One region of the Chromobacterium sp. ATCC 53434 genome, then DNA from elsewhere that is predicted to be linked to it. Evidence: riboswitches for the same ligand, from Rfam matches in the RefSeq annotation. Region 1 holds a riboswitch; the other holds the start of a gene.
The links. A riboswitch is a leader RNA that binds a small molecule or an ion and turns the genes downstream of it on or off. The one in region 1 is predicted to bind cobalamin.

Region 1 (11,258 bases):
GTGCGGCTCCACGCCGCAGGCCTGCGCCTGCACCGCCTGCGAGCGGCCGATCTCGCCGCCGTCGGCGGTCACCGCGCTGTTCAGCGCCATGTTCTGCGGCTTGAACGGCGCCACGCGAATGCCGCGCCGGGCCAAAAGCCGGCACAGGCCGGTGGCCAGCGCGCTCTTGCCGGCGTCGGACGTGGCGCCCTGGATCATGATGGTCTTGGCGGTCATGGCGATCTCCCTGCGCATAGCTGGCTGACAACGCTTAGAATGGCGGCTTGATTCATTCCGGCCGTCCGGCGCGCAATCGGCTTGCGCATTGGATATTCACCAGCGGCGGCCGGCCATTATATAGGGCTGTCCGTTGAATTCCGCACTGTTTCTGCCGCTGGCGCTGCTGATGGACCGCCTGCTGGGCGAACCCCCGCGCTGGCACCCCTTGGTCGGCTTCGGCCGGCTGGTCAAGGCCGTGGAGCGGCTGGCCTACCCGTCAGCGCCGGAAGCTGAGCCGGTCTGGCGGATTCGGCTGCGCGGCGCGGCCGCCATCTCGCTGCTGATCCTGCCTTTCGCCCTGCTGGCCTGGGCACTGGCGAAACCGCCGTGGCTGGGCGCCATCGTTCCCATCGTCCTGCTGTACCTGGCCGTCGGCGCGCAGAGCCTGGCCCAGCACGCCGAGGTGGTGCGAAAAGCGCTGGCCGACGGCGATCTGGCCCTGGCCCGCGAACGCGTCGGCTGGATCGTCAGCCGCGACACCAGCGAGCTCGACGAGGCCGGCGTCGCCCGCGCGGCCATCGAGTCGGTGCTGGAGAACGGCAGCGACGCCGTCTTCGCCGCGCTGTTCTGGTTCCTGGTCCTTGGCGCGCCCGGCGCGGTGCTGTACCGGCTGGCCAACACGCTGGACGCGATGTGGGGCTACAAGAACGATCGCTATCTGCACTTCGGCTGGGCCGCCGCGCGTTTCGACGACGTTTTGAACTACCTCCCGGCGCGCTTGACCGCCTTCACCTATCTGCTGCTGGGCCATGCCGCCGACGGCTGGCGCTGCTGGCGGACTCAGGCGCCAACCTGGTACAGCCCCAACGCCGGTCCGGTGATGGCGGCCGGCGCCGGCGCGCTGGGCGTCAGCCTGGGCGGCGGCGCGCGCTATCACGGCCAGTGGAAGGAACGTCCGCCGCTCGGTTGCGGTCCCACCCCCACGCACGAGGACATCGGCCGCGCGGTGCGGCTGGTCAAGCGCGGCATGTGGCTGTGGGCCGGCCTGTCGCTGACGTCGGCCATCTTGATCGGAGCGATTCATGCTTGAACACGGAGGCAGCCTGCTGCGGGCCGCGGCGGAATACGGCATCCCGGCCGGCGACTGGCTAGACCTGTCCACCGGCGTCAATCCCAACGGCTGGCCGGTGCCGCCGCTGTCGGCCGACAGCTGGCTGCGGCTGCCGCAGAACGACGACGGGCTGGAGGCGGCGGCGGCGGAATATTACGGCAGCGGCAAGCTGCTGGCCGTGGCCGGTTCTCAGCCGGCCATACAGCTGCTGCCGCGGCTGCGCGCGCCGTGCCGCGTCGGCATGCTGACCCTGTGCTACGCCGAACATCCGTACCACTGGCAACAACGCGGCCACCAGCTGTTCCGCCTGTCGCCGGATCAGCTGGCGGCCGGCATCGACCAGCTGGACGTGGTGCTGCTGTGCAATCCCAACAACCCGACCGGCGACCGCTTCGACCCGGCGCTGCTGGAGGGCTGGCGGCAACGGCTGGCCGCGCGCGGCGGCTGGCTGGTGGTGGACGAGGCTTTTCTGGACGCGTCGCCGCAGAACAGCATGCTGCCGCACGCCGGCAAGCCGGGCCTGATCGTGCTGCGCTCGGTCGGCAAGTTCTTCGGCCTGGCCGGCGCGCGCGCCGGCTTCGTGTTCGGCTGGCCGGCGCTGCTGCGGGCGCTGGCCGAGGAGTTGGGGCCATGGACCGTGGCCGGCCCGGCGCGCGAGGCGGTGAAGCTGGCGCTGCGCGACACCGTCTGGCAGCAGGCGATGAAAACCAAGCTGCAACGCGACAGCGCGCGACTGCAACGCTGCCTGGAGCGGCACGAACTGGCCCCGGCCGGCGGCTGCGAGCTGTTTCAGTGGACCCCCGGCGACGCCAGTCTGCCGCTGCACCGCTACCTGGCCGGCCGCGGCATCCTGACCCGCTACTTCGAGGCCATACCCAGCCTGCGCTTCGGCCTGCCCAGGGCCGACGCCGACTGGGTGCGGCTGGAGCAGGCGCTGACGGACTGGCGGCGGCACGCCGCCGGCTGAGCGGGCCCGGAAAGACCCGTCACAGCGCGGTGTCTTGCAGCGCTCGCCCGGCGTCGCCGTTCCATTCCTTCTGACAACGGCGCAGCAATACCTCGGCCGGGGTCAGGCCAGTGGTCGCCGCCTGCTCAGCGCTGCGCAGGTACATCGTCTCGTCCCGCCCATGCTCGTCAAGCAACTTGCGGCGACGCAAGGCTCCGTGCGCCAGCTCAAGTATCTCGCGCGCGACGTCGAGCACCATGCGCTTGCCGAACGGCGCGCGCAGGCCCTCGGCGGGAACGCACCGACGCGCCTCCTCTATCTCTTCGTGCGGCACCGCCTTGACCAGATCCCAGCAGGCGTCGAGGGCCGCGGTGTCGTACAGCAGGCCGACCCACAACGCCGGCAAGGCGCACAGATGATCCGGACCGCCGGCATCGGCGCCCCGCATCTCGAGATAGCGCTTCAGGCGCACTTCGGGAAACAGCGTGCTGAGGTGATCGGCCCAATCGGAAAGCCGCGGCAACTCCCCCGGCAACTGGGGCAGGCGCCCCTGCAGGAAGTCGCGGAACGACTCGCCGGCGACATCGATATACTTGCCGTCCCGATAGACAAAGTACATCGGCACGTCGAGCGCATAGTCGGCGTAGCGTTCGTAGCCCATGCCGGACTCAAACACGAACGCGGGCACGCCGCAACGGGCCGAATCGGTGTCCAGCCAGGTATGGCAGCGGTTGGACAGCATCCCGGTCGGCGCCTTCTCCCGGAACGGCGAGTTGACGAAGAGCGCGGAGACCACCGGCTGCAGAGCCATGGCCACGCGCATCTTCTTCACCATGTCGGCCTCGGTGGCGAAGTCCAGGTTGACCTGGACGGTGGCGGTGCGATACATCATGTCCAGCCCGCGCGTGCCGACCTGCTGCATATACCTGCGCATGATGGCGTAACGCTGCTTGGGCATAGAGGCGACCTCGTCCAGCCGCCAGCTTGGCGCAAAGCCCAGGCCGGAGAACCGCATGCCCAGGCCCTCAGCCACGGTCCGCACCTCATCCAGGTGCGCCGTCAGCTCGGTCCGGGTCTCGTGCAGGGTCCGCATCGGCGCGCCCGACAGCTCGAACTGCCCGCCAGGCTCCAGCGACACCATCGCGAGAGAGCCGGGCCTGCTCAGCGCGATGACCTTGCCGTTCTCGTTTATCGGCGTCCAGTCAAATCGCTGGGCCAGCAGCTCCATCAGGCGGCCAATGCCCGCCGGGCCCTCATAGGGCACGCTGCTCAGATCATCGCAGCGAAACGGAAACTTCTCGTGCTCGGTGCCGATGAGCCAGCGCTCGCGGGGCTTTTCGCCAGCGGCGAACCACTCGACCAGCTCGTGTTTGCTGGCAATCGGCGGGCCCAAGGGCTCGTTTGTTTTTGTCGACATGTACAGCCCCTTATCCGAGAACGGTGGGAAAAAATCCGGCGGTGATCGCCAAGCATGCAACTCAATTGAACGAATAATTCCACATTAGTATGATAAAATAATTACATATGCTATTGTAATATTAGTGGAATGTAAAGTCCGTAAAAAGATTCTCCGCTTGCCTGATTCGAAGGCCCGCGCCGCCGCGGGCACTCCCTGCCAAAAATCGTCATTCGACGGCAGGCAGAGACCCCCGACTCCGATACGCGCCTCGTTTCCGACGACCGGCGCCATACCGCCCTCCTCGCGCGAAACGGCGCGCCGGCCCATGCCCCCGCCGGCCCCCGATCCGCGCCCTGCAACTGTGGCGCGCGGTTCACAGCATCGGCGTTGTCACGTATCATCGGTCCCGATCATGACGGTGCCCGCAAGCGGGTGAAACGGGAACGCGGTGCAAGACCGCGGCTGCCCCCGCAACTGTAAGCGCAGAGTCCGCGCCCGACGCCACTGGTTTCAACATAACCGGGAAGGCGGCGCCGGACGACGACGCGCGAGCCAGGAGACCGGCCGTCATACGTGTCGACGCAAGCAGAAGCCGGGCGGGGTGTACCGGGGGATACGCACATGCGCCGTCCATGGAAGACCGGCTGACTGTGCCCTCGCTTGCGCGACGAGTATCGTCTCCGAGGGCACCATGCATCCATCCACCGCGCCGAGCGCCGGCCGCCGTCTGGCGCGCCACGCGCCCATCCTGTCAGGCTTGATCCTGGCCAATCTCTTGGCCTGGGCCTGGGCGTTCGCCGCCTTCGCCGATCATCCGGCCCAGCTCGCCACCGCGCTGCTCGCCTATCTGTTCGGCCTGCGCCACGCGGTGGACGCCGACCACATCGCCGCCATCGACAACACCGTGCGCAAACTGATGCAGGAAGGCCGCCGGCCGTCCGCGGTGGGCCTGTTCTTTTCGCTGGGCCACTCGGCGGTGGTCGTCATCGCTGTCGCCGTCATCGTGTTCGCCGCCAGCGCGCTGCAAAGCCGCGTCACCGGTTTCAAAGAGACAGGCAGCGTCATCGGCACCAGCGTGTCGGCCTTCTTCCTGCTGACGCTGGCGCTGATCAATCTGTCGTCCTTGCGCGCGGTGTGGGGCGCTTTCCGCCGCGCCCGCGCCGGCGAAGCCATCTGCGACGAGCAGCTGGACCTGCTGTTGAACAAGCGCGGCCTGATCGCCCGCCTGCTGAAGCCCTTGTTCAAGATCGTGGGCAAGAGCTGGCATATGCTGCCCATCGGTTTCCTGTTCGGCCTGGGCTTCGACACCGCCACCGAAATCGGCCTGTTCGCCATCGCCACCTCGCAAAGCGCCCACGGCGTGGCGCTGTGGCACATCATGGTGTTCCCGGTGCTGTTCGCCGCCGGCATGGCGCTGGTGGACACGCTGGACAGCATGATGATGGTGGAAGTCTATGGCTGGGCCTTCGTCAATCCGGTGCGCAAGCTCTGGTACAACCTGACCATCACCTTCGTCTCCGTCGTCGTCGCCGTCGGCATCGGCGGGCTGGAAGGCCTGGGCCTGCTGGCCGACAAGCTGCAGCTGACCGGCGCTTTCTGGGACTGGATCGCCGCGCTGAACGACGACCTGGCCCACTTCGGCTACTTCGTCGTCGCCGTCTTCCTGTTCACCTGGCTCGCCTCCGCCGGCATCTACAAATGGAAGCGTTTCGACCAACTGACGCCGGAGGCGCGATGAGAACCCACGACAAACACGTGCTGATGTGCACCGGTCCGCGCTGCACGCCGGACGGCCAGGGCTCGGAGGCGATGTTCCTGCACCTGGGCCGCACCATAGACGCCTGCGAAGGCCTGCGCGCCAAGCGCACCCGCAGCCACTGCTTCGCCGTGTGCAAGGAAGGCCCGGTGATGGTGGTCTACCCGGACGGCGTCTGGTACCGCAAGGTCAGCGAGGCCGACATCGAGCGCATCGTCTGCCAGCACTTGCGGGACGGCGTTCCGGTCGAGGAACTGGTATTCCACAAGACCGGCATCGGCGACATCTCACCGGAGACCCAGGCATGAGCGCCGAAATCGCACTATTGAGCCACGCCGGCACCGACCTCGCCGCGTTGTCGCGCGCGCGCTGGCCCGAAGATTTCCCCGTTGTCGCCGGCATTTCGCTGCAAGGCATCGCCGACGAGACCGCGATGCGGGCGCTGCTGGACGGCCAGTTGGCCGATGTCCGCGCCATCGTGCTGCGCGTGCTGGGCCGCGCCGACGCGATACCAGGACTGGAGCGGCTGCTGGCCCACGCCCGCCGCTTGCAGGCCGCCGTCATCGTCGTCAGCGGCACCGGCGAGCCGGACCCGGAACTGCAGGCGCTGTGCAGCGCGCCGGTGTCGCTGCAGCAGGATGTCCATGCTTACCTTCAGGCCGGCGGCAGCGCCAACCTGGGCGAGATGATGCGCTGCCTGGCCGATAGACTGCTGCTGACCGGCTTCGGCTACCAAAGCCCGCTGCCGCTGCCGGAGCACGGCGTCTACCACCCGGAGCTGGCCGCGCCGTGCTCGCTGGAAGATTGGCTTGAAATCCGCGATCCGGACTGGCCCACCGTCGGCCTGTGCTTCTACCGCGCCCACTGGCTGTCCGGCAACACCCGCTTCATCGACCTGCTGGTGGATTGCCTGGCCGAGCGCGGCGTCAACGCGCTGCCGGTGTTCACCTCGTCCTTGCGGACCATAGACCAGGGCGGCCTGCCGGCGGCATTGGCGCTGCTGGCCGACCCGCGCGCCCAGGTGTCCCTGCTGATCAACACCACCTCGTTCGCGATGGGCGACATCAACAACGACGGCCCCACCCAGCCCGGCTGGGCGGTGGAGGCGTCGGACCGGCTGGACCTGCCGGTGCTGCAGGCCATCACCAGCAGCATGACCCGCGAGCAGTGGGAAGCCTCCGACCGCGGCTTCAACCCGCTGGACACCGCGATGAACGTGGCGCTGCCGGAGTTCGACGGCCGCATCATCGGCGTGCCGCTAAGCTTCAAGCAGCCGGCCATGATCGACCAGCCTGGCCAGGCCGAGCAATACGCGCCGCTGCCGGACCGCGCCCGCCGGCTGGCCGGCATCGCCGCGCGGCTGGCGCGGCTGCGCCATGTGCCCAATACCGACAAGCGCATCGCCTTCATCTTCACCAACTCCAACAGCAAGGCCTCGCAGATAGGCAATGCGGTGGGCCTGGATTCCCCCGCGTCTCTATACTCGATGCTGCGCGGCATGCAAGGCCGCGGCTACCGGATGGACACGCTGCCGCCTGACAGCGACGCGCTGATGCACGAGCTGATAGACCGCGGCGCCTACGATCAGGACTACCTGAGCGCCGAGCAGATGAGAAACGCCGCCGCCCGCGTGCCGGCCAAGCGTTATCAAGCCTGGTTCAACGAGCTGCCTGACGCTCTGCGCGACAAGATGCTGCAACGCTGGGGCCAGCCGCCGGGCGGCGCCTACGTCGACGGCGACGAGCTGGTGTTTTCCGGCCTCGATTACGGCAATGTCTTCGTCGCGCTGCAGCCGCCACGCGGCTACGGCATGGACCCGGACGCCATCTACCACACGCCGGACCTGCCGCCCACCCACCACTACTACGCGCTGTACCGCTGGCTGCGCGACGACTGGCGGGCCGACGCCATCGTCCACGTCGGCAAGCACGGCACGCTGGAATGGCTGCCGGGCAAGGGCGTGGGCCTGTCGCAGAACTGCTTCCCGGACGCGCTCTTGGGCGACATGCCGCTGTTCTACCCCTTCATCGTCAACGATCCGGGCGAAGGCTCGCAGGCCAAACGCCGCGGCCACGCGGTCATCATCGACCACCTGACGCCGACGATGACCACCGCCGACAGCTACGGCCCGCTGGCGCAGCTGACCCAGTTGGTGGACGAGTACTACCAGGTGGAGCTGTTGGACCCGAACAAGCTGCCGCTGCTGCAGCAGCAGATCTGGGACCTGATCAAGGAGGCCAAGCTCGACACCGACTTGGCGGCGATGCTGAAGCACGACCATGACCATGACCATGATCATGACCACGATCACGGGCATGAGCACGAGCATCACCACGATCATGATCATGGCCATCAGCACCCGCCCGCCGCCGTCCACGGCAAGTACCGGCCGCAGGCGGCCAAACCGGCAATGGTTGCCAAACCAGCCGCCGCGGCGGCGAAATACCGCCCGGCCAAGGCCGCGCACGGCCACGACCATGGGCATCATCATCACGACCATGGACACCACCACCATGGCGATCACGACCATCACCATGATCACCATCACGACCATCACGGCCACAGCCACGACCACCACGATCATGACCACGACTGGGACGACACGCTGAACGAAGACGGCGTGCCCTTGAGCCTGGCCAAGATGGACGGCGTCGACGTCGCCCACCTGATCGAGGACATAGACGGCTATCTGTGCGAGCTGGGCGCGGCGCAAATCCGCGACGGCCTGCACGTGCTCGGCAACGCGCCGCAGGGCGAGGCGCTGATCGACATGCTGCTGGCGCTGACCCGCTTGCCCAATCTGGGCATCCCCGGCCTGTCCGCCAGCGTGGCGTCGGCATGCGGCGGCGACTGGCCGCTGTGGCAGCAGGATCAGGGCAAGCGGCTGAGCGACGCGCCGATTGAATTGGCCCGTCTGACCGGCCAGGCGCTGGTCACCCGCGCCGACGCGCACGACGCGGTGCTGAAGCTGTCGCGCTCGCTGATCGCCGATCTGGCCGCGCGCGGCTACAACGCCGCCGCCATCCCGGCCGCGACGGCTGCCATCCTGCCCGGCATCGAACCGAACGCCGATCTGGAGCGGGTGCTGCACTTCGTCTGCGTCGAGCTTTGCTCCAAGCTCGCCCGCACCGCCGAGGAGATAGACAATCTGCTGCGCGGCCTGGAAGGCGGCTACGTGCCGGCAGGCCCCAGCGGCGCGCCGACGCGCGGCATGGCCCACATCCTGCCCACCGGCCGCAATTTCTACTCGGTGGACCCGCGCAGCCTGCCGTCCAACGCCGCCTGGCGCATAGGCGACGGCCTGGCGCGCGAGATGCTGGCGCGCCACCTGAAGGAAACCGGCCAGTATCCGGAATCGGTCGCCATCAGCGTGTGGGGCACCAGCGCGATGCGCACCCACGGCGACGACATCGCCGAAATCCTGTCGCTGCTGGGCGTCAAGCCGCGCTGGCAGCAGGAAAGCCGCCGGGTGCAGGGCCTGGAAATCATTCCCCTGGCCGAACTGGGCCGGCCGCGCATCGACGTCACCGTGCGCATCAGCGGCTTCTTCCGCGATGCCTTCCCCCACCTGATTTCACTGGTGGACGAGGCGGTGCACACGGTGGCGCGGCTGGACGAGCCGGTGGAGCAAAACTTCCTGCGCAAGCACTACCTGGCCGACCTGAAGAACGAGTTGCTGGGCGCGCTGCCCGACGCCGACGCGCAGTCGCTGTACCGCGTGTTCGGCGCCAAACCGGGCAGCTACGGCGCCGGCATCCTGCCGCTGATCAACGAGCAGAACTGGCAGAACGACGCCGACTTCGCCACCGCCTACGTCAACTGGGGCGGCTACGCCTACGGCCGCGAGGCCAACGGCGCCGACGCCCGCGACGCGCTGCGCCACCGGCTGGCTGACGTGGAAGTGGCGTTGCACAACCAGGACAACCGCGAGCACGACATCTTCGACAGCGACGACTACCTGCAATACCACGGCGGGATGATCGCGACGATACGCAGCCTCAGCGGCCGCCAGCCGCGCGCCTTCTTCGGCGACAGCCACAATCCGGAGCTGCCGGCGGTACGCGGCCTGAAGGAGGAAGTGCTGCGCGTGTTCCGCTCGCGGGTGGCCAACCCGAAGTGGATAGCCGGCATCCAGAAGCACGGCTACAAGGGCGCGCTGGAGCTGACTGCCACCGTCGATTACCTGTTCGGCTACGACGCCACCGCCCAGGTGGTGGACGACTGGGTCTATGAACAACTGGCGCAAAGCTACGCGCTGGACCCAGCGATGCAGCAGTTCTTCGCCGACAGCAACCCGTGGGCGCTGAACGCCATCACCGACCGCCTGCTGGAAGCCGCGCAGCGCCAGCTGTGGGCGGAGCCGGACCCGGACACGCTGGCCGCCTTGCGCCAGCTGCACCTGGATAGCGAAGCGCTGCTGGAAGCGCGCGGAGAAAACAAAGCATGAGCCCGATTTACCCGTTCGCCGCCATCGTCGGCCAGGAACAACTGAAGCAGGCGCTGCTGATCTGCGCCGTCGACCCGACGGTCGGCGGCGTGCTGGTGCGCGGCGACAAGGGCAGCGCCAAGAGCACCGCCGCCCGCGGCCTGGCCGCTGTGCTGCCGGCCATACGCCGGGCGACCGGCTGCGGCTACAACTGCGAGCCCGACCATCCGCTGCCGCTGTGCCCGGTGTGCTCCGGCGACGCGCGCGCGCTGCATGACGGCCCGGTGCCCTTCATCAATCTGCCGCTGGGCGCCACCGAGGACCGCGTGCTGGGCAGCCTGGACTTCGAAAAAGCGCTGCAGGGCGGCAAGCAGGCATTCAAGCCCGGCCTGTTGGCCGCCGCCCACCGCGGCATGCTCTACATCGACGAAGTGAATCTGCTGGCCGACCATCTGGTGGACGTGCTGCTGGACGCCGCCGCGATGGGCGTCAACACCGTCGAGCGCGAGGGCCTGGCGGTCAGCCACCCGGCGCGGGTGACGCTGCTCGGCACCATGAACCAGGAGGAAGGCGATCTGCGGCCGCAATTGCTGGACCGCTTCGGCCTGATGGTGGACGTGGTCGCGCCGCGCGAACCCGCCCTGCGCGCCGAGGTGGTGCGCCGCCGCCTGGCCTTCGAGGCCGATCCGGCCGGCTTCGCCGCCCAATGGCAGACCGACAGCGAGGCGCTGCGCGAAAACATCGCCGCCGCCCGCGCGCTGCTGCCGCAAACCCGGCTCAGCGATAGCCTGTTCCACTTCGTCAGCGAGCTGTGCTGCGAATTCGACGTCAGCAGCCTGCGCGCCGACATCGTGCTGAACAAGGCCGCGCGCGCGCTGGCCGCGCTGGACGGCCGCGCCGACGCCAGCGCCGAAGACATCCGCGACGCCGCCCGGCTGGTGCTGCCGCACCGCCGCCGCCGCAAGCCGTTCGAACAAAGCGGGCTGGACCAGGACAAGCTGGAGCAGATGACGCGGCAGGCGTCCAATCCGCCCCCGCCTCCTTCTCCGCAGGAACAGGATCACACCCAGCCGCCGCCGGACGCCAACGGCGAGCAGGAGCCGAATCCTGCCGGTCATGGTTCGGAACAAATCTTCGCCGCCGCGCCTGCCGGCGACATCGCCCGCATCCGCGTCCAGGCGCCGTCGTCCGGCGACGCGGCCGGCCGCCGCAGCGACGGCGCCAGCCGCCAGCGCGGCCATTACGTGCGCGCCGAGGCCAATCCGCAGCCGGCCCAGCTGGCGGTGGACGCCACGCTGCGCCACGCGATCTTGCGCGATCCGGACCACTTCGCCGTCACCCGCGCCGACCTGCACGACAAGGTGCGCGTCGCCAAGCAGGGCAACCTGATCCTGCTGGTCGTCGACGCCTCGGGATCGATGG
Region 2 (11,258 bases), 1.7 Mb from region 1:
CTGCGTCGTCGGCAGCACCTGCCCGACGCTGTACGGCTGGTATTACACGCTGGGCTTCGCCGGCAGCGGCGCGCGGGCGCTGACCGATCCGCAGTTGTTCGCCGGCAATGTGGTGTACACCACTTTCACGCCGTCGTCGACGCCGTGCACCTCGGGCGGGACGTCCTTCCTGATGTCGTCTAACTACATCACCGGCGCGCCGCCGACGCAGCCCTTCCTCGACGCCAATGGCGACGGCATCGTCAACAGCCTGGATGTGTACAACCAGTTGCCGGTGTCCGGCGTGCAGCTGGGCAGTTTCTTCGCGTCGACGCCGGCCTTCGTCACCTCCAACCAGGGTGGCTACAGCGCCAGCATCCTGGTCGGCGGCGGCAATAGTTCGAGCAACGGCAATTGCGCCAACGGCCAGCTCAGCTGCACCACCAGCAGTCCGTCGCAACAATTCTATTCCTGGAGCGGCTGGTGGCAGATACAGTAGGCGTCAAACAAGAAAGGAATCGACATGCGGGGCATGAGCCTGGTGGAGTTGATGATCACGTTGGCGATAGTCGCCATCCTGGCGTCGATCGCCTATCCGGTATATTCCAACTATGTGCAGCGATCGCGCCGCAGCGACGCCTGGCAGGCGCTGACGGCGGCGCAAGCGCAGATGGAGCAGTGCTACGCGCAGTATTTCGCCTATAACAACGCGGCCTGCGCCGTGGCGACGACCTCGCCCAACGGCTACTACCAGGTGCAGATAGGCTCGGCCACCACCGCCAGCGGCTATGTGCTGACCGCCACGCCGGTGACGACCGGCCTGCAGGCCAACGACACCACCTGCAGCAGCCTCAACGTCACCAATAGCGGCGCCAAGAGTTCCGCCAACTCGCAGGGCACCGATACCAGCAACACCTGCTGGCCGCACTGAGGGGGACGCATGCGAGCAAGGGGGAGCGGCTTCACGATGATAGAGATGATGGTCACCATCGCGGTGCTGGCCATCCTGCTCACCGTCGGCCTGCCGGCCTGGCAGACCTTCGTCCAGAACGAGCGGCTGAACGCCATCCGCGACAATATGATCAGCGCGCTGGGCCAGGCGCGCGGCACCGCGGTCAACGACGACAGCGTGGTCACCGTCTGCCCGTACAGCGCGGCTTCCGGCGGCAGCTGCGGCAGCAGCTGGAGCGCCGGCTGGATCATCATCGAGACGCTGGGCTCGTCGTCGACGGTGCTGGCGCGGCAGACGCTGTCCTACACCGGCGCGCCGACGATAGGCAGCCTGGCCACCGGCAGCGCCAGCGGCACGATAGCCAGCGTCAGCTTCAATCCGCGGCCGCCGTATGTCGCCGCCGCGCAGAGCGGCGATTTCCGCATTTGCGACAACCGCGGCGCCAGTTACGCGCTGTCGTTCAATCTGCAGACCACCGGCTATGCCCAGGCGGCCGCCAGCACCGGCTACACGCTGGCCGGCGCGGCGCTCAGCTGCCCGTGAGTTGCCGGGCTTGGGCAGGCGCCGGTGACGGTGGTATGCTTCGCGACTCATCCCGTTTTGATCGCGCCGCGCGGCCGCCATCGCTGCCGCCGTCCGCGCTGGTTTCTGCGCAAGGAAAAGCATGACCTACCCGTCGCCGTCGTTTGAAGACAAGATTTGCCTGCCCGAGCAGCTGGCCGAGCGCCTGGCGGCCCTGCCGCGGCCTCTGGTGTTCACCAACGGCTGTTTCGACATCCTGCATCGCGGCCACGTCACCTATCTGGCCCAGGCGCGCGCGCTCGGCGCCAGCCTGGTGCTGGGCCTCAATACCGACGCGTCGGTCAAGCGCCAGGGCAAGGGCGACGACCGCCCGATCAATAATGAAATGAACAGGGCGGCGGTGCTGGCGGCGCTGGAATGCGTCAGCCTGGTCACCTGGTTCGACGCCGACACGCCGGCCGAGCTGATCGCGCTGATCCAGCCCGACGTGCTGGTCAAGGGCGGAGACTGGACCGTGGACAAGATCGTCGGCAGCGCGGAAACGCTGGCGCGCGGTGGCCAGGTGCACTCGATCCCGTTCCTGTTCGACACCTCGACGACCAAGACGCTGCAGAAAATCCGCGCGGCCGAGAGCAAGGCGTGAGCGAACACGCGTTCGCGGTGCTGCACCACCTGTCCGACGGCCGCTTTCATTCCGGCGAGGATATCGCCAGGGCTTTGGGCTGTTCGCGCACGCTGGTGTGGCAGGCGGTGCACGCGATCGAGGCGGAGTTCGGACTTCAGGTGTTCAGCGTGCGCGGCCAGGGTTACCGGCTGGCGCGGCCGTTCGGCTGGCTGGACGTCGTCGCGATCCGCGCCGGCCTGTCGCCGGCGGCGGCCGAGGCGTTCACGCTGGCGGTGGCCGAGCGTACCGACTCCACCAATAGCCAGCTGATGGCGCGCGCCGGCAACGGCGGCCTGCACGGCCTGGTGCTGGCCTGCGAGCAGCAGACCGCCGGCCGCGGCCGGCTGGGCCGGCGCTGGCAGGCGCGGCTGGGATCGGGTCTGACCTTCTCGCTGTTGTGGCGCTTCGAGCGCGGCGTGGCCGAGCTGGCCGGCCTGTCGCTGACGGTCGGCGCGGCGCTGGCGCGCGCTTTGCGCGGGCTGGGCGCGCCGGTGGAATTGAAGTGGCCGAACGATGTGCTGCTGGACCGTCGCAAGTTGGCCGGCATCCTGATCGAGCTGTCCGGCGACGCGCTGGGGCCGGCGACGGTGGTGATAGGCATAGGCCTCAACGTCACCGATCCGGGCGATGTCGACCAGCCGGTGGCCACGCTGGAGCAGGCCGGCGTCGCGCCGGACCGCAACCGGGTGATGGCGGCATTGCTCAACGAGCTGGAGCCGGCGCTGGCGGCGTTCGACCGCGACGGTTTCGCGCCGCTGCGCGACGAATGGTGGCAACTGGCCGCCCATCGCGGCTCGCCGGTGCGGCTCAGCTTCTCGCATGGCGAGCCGGTGGACGGCATCGCGTGCGGCGTGGCCGACAACGGCGCGCTGCAGGTGGAGACGGCGACCGGCATGCGCACCTTTCATGTCGGCGAAGTCAGTCTGAGAGCCTATTCATGATTTTTTTCCGGCATCGACCGTTTTCTGCTGGACGCAGGGCGCGCGAATGAAATTGCTGATAGACGCCGGCAACAGCCGGGTGAAATGGGCGGTATACCAGGACGCCGACTGCGTGTCGCGCGGCGCCGCCGAGCATCACGAGCTGGCCGACCTGGCCGAAGTCTGGCGCGCGTTGCCGCTGGAGGGCGCCTGGCTGTCGTCGGTGGCGAGGCGCGAGGTGGTCGACGCCTTGACCGCGGCCGCGCCGTGTCCGCTGCACCGGGTCTATGCCGAGAGCCGCTTCGGCGACGTGTGTAACCATTATCGCAACACCGCCGAGCAAGGCGCCGACCGCTGGCTGGCGGTGCTGGCTGCGCGCGAGATCTGCCGCGACGACGTCGTCGTCGCCTGCGCCGGCACCGCGCTGACGGTGGAGACGCTGACCGCCGAGGGCGACTATCTGGGCGGGCTGATCCTGCCCGGCCACGGCCTGATGCTGCAAAGCCTGGCGCAGGGCACCGCCAATCTGGACCGACAGGCCGGCGCCATCGTCGATTTTCCGCAAGGCACGCAGGACGCGCTGGCCAGCGGCGCGATGGCGGCGCTGACCGGGGCGATAGAAGGGCAGCGGCGACGCCTGGCCGACCGTACCGGCCGCGCGCCGGCCACGGTGATTCTGACTGGCGGCGACGCCGCCCGCATCGCGCCTTGGCTCGCGGCGCCGTTGCAGATCGTGGATAATCTGGTCCTCATGGGTCTACTCAAGGTGGCGAACGCGTGATGAAGTGGTTTGTGGCGCTGGTGATCGTGCTGAATCTGGTGGTGGCGATGTATGGCTCGTTGAAGCAGCGGCCGCCGCTGGACGTGCATGCCCAGGAAGTCAGTCCGGGGCAGGTGAAACTGTTGCCGGCCAACTGGACGCCGGACGCGTCGGCGCCCAAGGCGCAGGCCAGCGCGCCCGTCGCCAAGCCGGCCGCCTCGGCGCCGGCGGCCAAGACCGTCGCCAGCGCGGCCAAGGCCCAGCTTCCGGCCAAGCCGGCGGCCAAGGCCGAGGCGTCGAAACCGTCCGCCAAGGCCAAGCCGGCGCCGCAGGACAAGCCGGCCGCGGCCGCTGTCGAGCCGGCCAAGCTGGCCTGCTACCGCTGGGGCGGTTTGAACGACAGCCTGCTGGCGCGGGTCAGGGGCGGGGTGCCGACGCTGAAGCTGAAGCCGGCCCAGATGTCGGAGGACAGCAAGCAGGAGAGCAAGGGGTCCGGCCGTCTGTGGGTCTATTATCCGCCGCTGGCCACCCAGGCCGAAACCAAGACGCTGTCGGCCGAGTTGAAGGACAAGGGCTTCGACAACTACATCGTCAGCAGCGACGAGTTCAAGGGCAATCTGTCGCTGGGGCTGTTCGGCAAGGAAGACGCCGCCAAGACGCTGGTGGCGCGCCTGAAGGCCGCCGGCTACGACAAGGCGGTGATCAAGTCCAAGGACCAGCCGTCGCACCAGACCACGCTGACCTTCAAGGATCTGGACGCGGCGCAGGCCGAGCATCTGAGGGCGTTGCAGAAGCGGCTGACGCCGGGCATCGCGCTGAAGGGCTGCTGAGCGCGGCGGCGAAGCTTGATCCGGCGGCTTGCCAAGCGGGCATGTCGCAGCGCAGTATCGACAACGGCGACGACAGGTCGCCGTTTTGCTTGCCAGGCTTCCGATGACCCGACACGCCCACATCACCCGCCTGCTGGACCGCGGCCGCTTCAACGACAGGGTATTGCGCCAGCTGGGCTGGGCGATGGCCTTCATCGCCGGCGCGATCAACGCCGGCGGCTTTCTGGCGGTGCACCGCTACACCTCGCACGTGTCCGGCGTGGTTTCCGGCATGGCCGACGCCTGGGCCACCGGCGAGATCCGGCTGGCGCTGTCGCTGCTGGTGATGCTGTGCTGTTTCGTCGTCGGCGCGATGCACAGCACCTGGCTGATCCTGTGGGCGCGGCGGCAGCGGCTGCGCGGCGGCTACGGCGTGTCGATGATGGAGGAAGCGTTGCTGCTGCTGGTGTTCGGCCTGCTGGGCGCCGGATTGTCCTTGCACAAGGGCCTGTTCACGCCGCCGACGGTGATGCTGCTGTGCTTCATCATGGGCATGCACAACACCATCGTCACCAAGCTGTCCGGCGGCCTGTTGCGCAGCACCCACATGACCGGCATCGCCACCGATCTCGGCATCGAGCTGGCCAAGATGAGCTACTACAACCGCGAGCGCCACTCCCGGGTGGCCGCGGTGCGCGCCAACGGCAAGAAATTCCGCGTCTACGCGCTGATCTTGCTGGCCTTCTTCGTCGGCGGCGTGGTCGGCGCGCTGGGCTTCAAGCACCTGGGTTTCGGCTTCACGCTGCCCTTGGCGCTGTTTCTGTTTCTGCTGGGTCTCAGGCCTGCCTGGTACGACGTCAGGCTGCGCTGGCGCTGGTGGCGCGGCCGCCGGGCGTCGCGGCGCGCGCGCCATCGGCAGCTGGCGTCTTGAGGCCGCGATTTCCGCCATTCGGCCCGCCGTTTTTAGTCTTTACTTGGACGTATCGCGCCATCGCGGCACACTGCGGGTTTTCCGCGCCACGGGGCGCGGCAGCCTCAAGCCGTCGGCTGTGCACGATGGACGGCAGAAGGGCATAGGCGACGCGCCGGTCTACGTGACCTTCGACATCGACTGTCTGAACCCGTCCGCGGCGCCGCTCCCCGGCAAGGGCGCGGCGTTTTTCATTCCGCGATCGACGCGCTTCAGATCCAGGCCGGAACCGGTAGCAACAACAGGCCCAGCATCGTGATCTCGCACAGCTCGACGCCGGCGCCCAGGCAGTCGCCGGTCATGCCGCCGAGGCGGCGCTTCAGGAAGGCCCGCCAGGCCAGGCCGGCCAGCGGGGCCAGCAGCAGCGCCGGGGCCAGCCAGGCCGACAGCGCCAGCAGCGCGACCAGGTTCAGCGCCATGCCGGCCCGGTCGCGGCTCCAGGCGAAGCGCTCGCCGCTGCCCGGCGCGATGGCCGGCAGCGTCGCCGACCAGACGACGGCGAAGGCGCGCGCCCAGGCCGGCACCAGCAGCAGCGCCCAGGCCGGGCCGCCCTGGCGTGCGAGCAGCATCAGCAGCACCAGCTTGCAGGCGACGGCCAGAATCAGCGCCAGCACGCCGAAGCTGCCCAGGTGCGGGTCCTTCAGCACCTCGAAAAAGCGTTCGCGCGAACGGTGGGACGCGCCCAGCGCGTCGGCCAGATCGGCCAGGCCGTCCAGGTGCAGGCCGCCGGTGACGCCGACCCAGACCAGCAGCGCCAGCAGCGCCGCCAGCCACGGGTCGACCAGGCCGCCCAGCCGCAGCGCCGCCAGCAGCAGCGCGCCGACGATGAGGCCGACGGCGGGAAACCAGCGCGCGCTGGCCGCCAGCCACTCGGGCCGGAAATCGGCCAGCTGCGGCGTCGGCAGCCGGGTCAGGAACTGCACCGCCAGTATCAGTCCGCGCATGAGGACTCCAGCCGCAGCAAATAGGGCGGGTGACCCTCCAGCATCGACAGCTGGACGAAGCCGCCGCGCTGCACCGTCATCAGCTTGGCCACCGCGAACTCAGTGCCGAACAGCTCCGCCATCAGCACCGTGATCACGCCGCCGTGCGTCACCAGCAGCCGGTGGCTGCCGCGCGCCTCGGTCATCCAGTCGGCCAGGCCGGCCAACACCCGGGTGCGGAACTGCTCGAAACTCTCGCCGCCGGGCGGGCTGAGCCGGCCCTCGGCCAGCTCGCCGCCCCAGCCGGGGTGGGTCTGCTCGAGTTCGGCCAGCGGCTGGCCGTCCCAGTGGCCGAAATCCATTTCGGCGAAGCGCGGGTCCACTTTCAGCGTCAGCGAACCGGACAGCGCCTGCTTGACGGCGAACTCGCGGCAACGCTGCAGCGGCGAGCTGGCGATGCTGGTGACCGGCGCGAGATTGCTGATCCGCTGCCAGCTGCGGGCCAGCTGCTGGTGTCCGAGCTCGGTCAGCGGCAGGTCGGTCAGGCCGATCAGCCGGCCGTCGTGCTCGATGTCGCCGTGCCGCAGCAGCGTCAGGGTATAGGGGTTCATGCCGACTTGCCGCTGATGCCGGCTTGTTCGAAGGTGGCCATGCCGTTGTGCAATTGTACCGCCAACCGCAGCAGCGGCACGCAGACGGCGGCGCCGGAGCCTTCGCCGAGGCGCATGCCCAAGTCCAGCAGCGGCCGCAGCCGCAGCGCTTCCAGCGCCAGATCGTGGCCGGTTTCGGCCGAACGGTGGCTGGCCAGCAGCCAGTCGTGCAGCGACGGTTCGATGCTCTGGGCGCACAGCGCGGCGGCGCTGGCGATGAAGCCGTCCACCAGCGACGGCACGCCGAGGCGGGCGCCCTCCAGATAGAAGCCGGCCATCGCGGCGATTTCCAGGCCGCCCAGTTCGGCCAAGGTGTCCTGGCCGCTGAGGTTTTCCCAGGCCACCCGCGCCAGCGCGGTCTTGACCGCGCGCAGTTTGTTGGCCAGGCCGGCGTCGTCGATGCCGGTGCCGCGGCCGACCGCCTGCTCCGGCGCCGCGCCGCTCAGCCGGCAGATCAGCGCCGCCGACGCGGTGGTGTTGCCTATGCCCATGTCGCCGGCGATCAACAGATTGGCGCCGGCTTCCACCGCGCGGCGGGCGGCGGCGCGGCCGGCCTCCAGCGCGGCCTCGGCCTCGTCGGGGCTCATCGCCGACTGGCGCGCCAGATTCTGGCTGCCGGGGCGGACCTTGGCGTGGACGATGGGCAGCGCCGACACGTCGCCGGCGACGCCGACGTCGACCACCTCCAGCCGCGCGTCCAGCGCGCGCGCCAGCACGCAGATGGCGGCGCCGCCGTTGGCGAAATTGCGCACCATCTCGGTGGTGACCGCCGACGGAAACGCCGATACGCCCTCGGCGGTGACGCCGTGGTCGCCGGCGAAGACGGTGATGGCCGGACGCAGTTCTTCCGGGCAGGCGCGACCCTGCCAGGCGGCGAAGCGGCAGGCCAGCTCCTCCAGCTGCCCCAGGCTGCCGGGCGGCTTGGTGAGGACGGCTTGTCGGGCGCGGGCGGCGTCGCGGGCGGAAAGATCCAGTGGCTTGCTGCTGTTCATGGTTTGGGCCTGCTTAGGGATGGACGCGAGTCCGGGAATAGAGGGGCTGCGCTGTTCGCAACAGGATCTTGAACAGGCTCTAAGCATATTACCGCTTGACCGGTGCCGCCAAAAGTCCGGCAAGGTATAATCGCCGCCTTGCAGGTGTCCGTCTTGCGCTGCCAAGCGCATCCGGATCAAACGGGAAGCCGGTGAAGCCGGCGCTGCCCCCGCAACGGTAAGGCCTGGCGCGCACGCGCCCAGGCGGCGCATGGCCACTGTCCAACGATGGGAAGGCGCGCCGCCGGCAAGGCCGAGCCCGGAGACCGGCCTGCATGCCCCGGCCGGAAGCCGTGGACCACTGGAGAATCGCGGGGAGGCGATCCGACAGACGATCCGGTTCTGCCGCGACCTGTTTATGCATGTCCTCTTCGCACTTCGACGATGCCCGCTTGCGGGAGAAATCCAATCATTGGAGTGTGTTTCATGTTCAAGCCCCAAATCTGCGCGCTGGCCGTCGCCCTGGCCTGCGCCGCCGCCCACGCCGACAACGCGCCGCAAACCGCTGGCGACCCGGTGATCGTGACGGCGAGCCGTATCCCGCAGAAAGTCTCGTCGCTGCCGGCCAACGTCAGCGTGATCACCGCCGCAGACATCGCCAACAGCACGGCGACGACGGTGCAGGATGTATTGTCGGCTTATGCCGGCATTCATGTTTTCAACAGCTCAGGCTCGGCCAACAGCGCGATGGTCGATCTGCGCGGTTTCGGCATGAGCGGCAACAGCAACACCTTGATCCTGGTCGACGGGGTGCGCCAGAACACCAACGATCTGGCGGCGGTGAATCTCGGCTCGGTGGCGCTGTCCAGCGTTGAGCGCATCGAAGTGGTGCGCGGACTCGGCGGCGTCGCTTACGGCGGCGGGGCCACCGGCGGCGTGATCAACATCATCACCAAGTCCGGCGCGGCCAGCGGCGCCAGTGGCAGCGTCACGCTGACCGGCGGCAGCTACGATTTGCGTCAGCTGGACGCCGATCTGCACGCGGCCAATCAGTTCGTCGCGCTGGACGGCTATATCCAGTCGATGAAGACCGGCAATTACCGGCAGAACAATGCCGAGCGCAACGACAACGCCGGCTTCACGCTGACCTTCAAGCACGATGGCGGCGACATCAAACTGTTCGCCAAGACCGCCAATCAGGGCCTGCGCCTGCCGGGGCCTATCATCATGGACCCGGCCAACGGCCTGAATCCGCTGGCGACCTACCCGGTCGGCACGCTGACGCCCAACAGCTATGCCTCCACCGACACCACCAGCGGTGGCGTCTCGCTGAACCAGGAGCTGGGGGCGGGTACGCTGTACGCCGACTTGTCGCGCCGGCACAAGGATGCCGATTCCTGCGCTCAGTTCGTCGGCAGTTCCGGTTGCTCGCTGGACCAGCGCAGCCTGGACGAGAATACGGCCAGCGTCCGTTACGAGCTGCCCATCGGCAAGCATAAACTGAGCTTCGGCGGCGACTGGCTGGACAGCTCGATGAGCGTGCTGAACTCGCTGAACAACGAGCAGACCTCGCAGCGCCACGTCGCTTATTTCGTCGACGGCCAGTTCGCCTTGTGGCAGGGCGCCACACTGTCGGCGGGTGGCCGCCAGCAGTTGGTGGACGACAAGGTCAACGCCACTGTCGGCGGCGCCAATCTGTCGACGATAGACACCAGTCTGCATGCCTGGTCGTTGGGCCTGAAGCAGGCGTTCGGCGGCGGCTGGAGCGCCTATGTCCGTGCCGGACAAAGCTTCCGCCTGGGCAATGCCGACGAAGTGACCTATACCAACGGCCTGCCGCTGCAGCCGCAGCAGTCGCACGACAAGGAAGTGGGCGTGGAATGGGCGGGCGAGCGCGCGCACGCCAAGCTGGCTGTGTTCCGCAACGATCTGAGCAACGAGATCGCCTACAATCCGTTTGCCGGCCTGGGCGGCGCCAATGCCAACCTGCCAGCCACCCGTCATCAGGGTGTGGAGCTGGAGGGCGGCTTGAAAGTGACATCGACGGTCGACCTGAACGGCAATCTGAGCTGGACCGAGGCGACTTATCGCGCCGGCGCCGGATTGGCCGGCAAAACCATTCCGATGGTGCCCAGGTTGATGGCCAACGCGGCCGCCAGCTGGCGCTATTACGAGGGCGGCAAGCTGGCGTTGTCGGCGCAATACGTGTCGGAGCAGTATTTCGACAACGACCAGAGCAACAGCTTCGGCAGCAAGCTGCCGGGCTATATGGTGGTGGACGCCAAGCTGACCCAGGATTTCGGCAAGCACGTGACGGTGGCGCTGAGCGCCAACAATCTGTTTGACCGACATTACGCGAGCTATGGCGGCACCTGGTACAGCAGCCCGACCGCCTACTCGCTGTATCCGGCGAACGGGCGCAATTACCAGGCCGCCGTGACCTACAAGTTCTGAGCGATATGCCCCATCTGATCACCGGCGGCGCCCGCAGCGGCAAGAGCCGCCATGCCGAGGAATTGGCCGGCCGCCATAGCGGGCCGGTCTGTTATCTGGCCACCGCCGAGGTGCGCGACGCCGAGTTCGCGCGCCGGGTCGAACGCCACCGCGCGCAGCGGCCGCCGCACTGGGACGTGGCCGAGGCCGGGCGGGGCCTGGCCGCGGCCATCGCCGCGCGCGACGCCGCCGACGGCCTGCTGCTGATCGACTGCCTGGGCATGTGGCTGATGCGTTTCTTCGGCGAGGCCGGTTTCGACGAGGCGGGCTACGCCGCCGAGCGCGACGCGCTGCTGGCGGCGCTGGAGCGCGCCGTCGGCGAGGTACTGCTGGTCAGCAACGAGGTCGGCTGGGGCGTGGTGGCGGCCGACGTCGAAACCCGCCGCTTCGTCGACGAGCTGGGCCGGCTCAATCAGCTGATCGCCGCCCGTTGCGGGCGGGTGACGCTGGTGGCCTGCGGCCTGCCGCTGGCCTTGAAGGGGATGGCGTGAGGCCGGCGCTGGCGGGCCTGTGCCTGCTGCTGGCCGCGTTGGCGGCGCGCGCCGCCGTCAGCGTCGAGGACGGTCGCGGCCAGACGGTGACGCTGGCGCAGCCGGCGCGGCGCATCGTCAGCCTGGTGCCGCACGCGACCGAGCTGCTGTTCGC

Region 2: linked by a shared signal. The riboswitch ahead of CXB49_RS22265 (TonB-dependent receptor) and the one ahead of CXB49_RS14650 (HoxN/HupN/NixA family nickel/cobalt transporter) in region 1 are both predicted to bind cobalamin.

The regions. Positions count from the first base shown of each region.
Region 1 is NZ_CP025429.1:3,284,042-3,295,299, forward strand. It holds gene CXB49_RS14630 (cobyric acid synthase) at 1-216, opposite strand, end outside; gene cbiB (adenosylcobinamide-phosphate synthase CbiB) at 350-1,288, shown strand; gene cobD (threonine-phosphate decarboxylase CobD) at 1,281-2,276, shown strand; gene CXB49_RS14645 (glutamate--cysteine ligase) at 2,296-3,672, opposite strand; cobalamin riboswitch at 4,054-4,238, shown strand; gene CXB49_RS14650 (HoxN/HupN/NixA family nickel/cobalt transporter) at 4,346-5,392, shown strand; gene CXB49_RS14655 (ferredoxin) at 5,389-5,718, shown strand; gene CXB49_RS14660 (cobaltochelatase subunit CobN) at 5,715-9,857, shown strand; gene CXB49_RS14665 (putative cobaltochelatase) at 9,854-11,258, shown strand, end outside.
Region 2 is NZ_CP025429.1:4,960,145-4,971,402, forward strand. It holds gene CXB49_RS22205 (pilus assembly protein) at 1-478, shown strand, start outside; gene CXB49_RS22210 (type IV pilin protein) at 503-910, shown strand; gene CXB49_RS22215 (GspH/FimT family pseudopilin) at 920-1,474, shown strand; gene rfaE2 (D-glycero-beta-D-manno-heptose 1-phosphate adenylyltransferase) at 1,596-2,096, shown strand; gene CXB49_RS22225 (biotin--[acetyl-CoA-carboxylase] ligase) at 2,093-3,058, shown strand; gene CXB49_RS22230 (type III pantothenate kinase) at 3,105-3,818, shown strand; gene CXB49_RS22235 (SPOR domain-containing protein) at 3,818-4,627, shown strand; gene CXB49_RS22240 (YoaK family protein) at 4,731-5,537, shown strand; gene cobS (adenosylcobinamide-GDP ribazoletransferase) at 5,789-6,520, opposite strand; gene CXB49_RS22255 (histidine phosphatase family protein) at 6,508-7,110, opposite strand; gene cobT (nicotinate-nucleotide--dimethylbenzimidazole phosphoribosyltransferase) at 7,107-8,141, opposite strand; cobalamin riboswitch at 8,267-8,470, shown strand; gene CXB49_RS22265 (TonB-dependent receptor) at 8,607-10,574, shown strand; gene cobU (bifunctional adenosylcobinamide kinase/adenosylcobinamide-phosphate guanylyltransferase) at 10,580-11,104, shown strand; gene CXB49_RS22275 (cobalamin-binding protein) at 11,101-11,258, shown strand, end outside.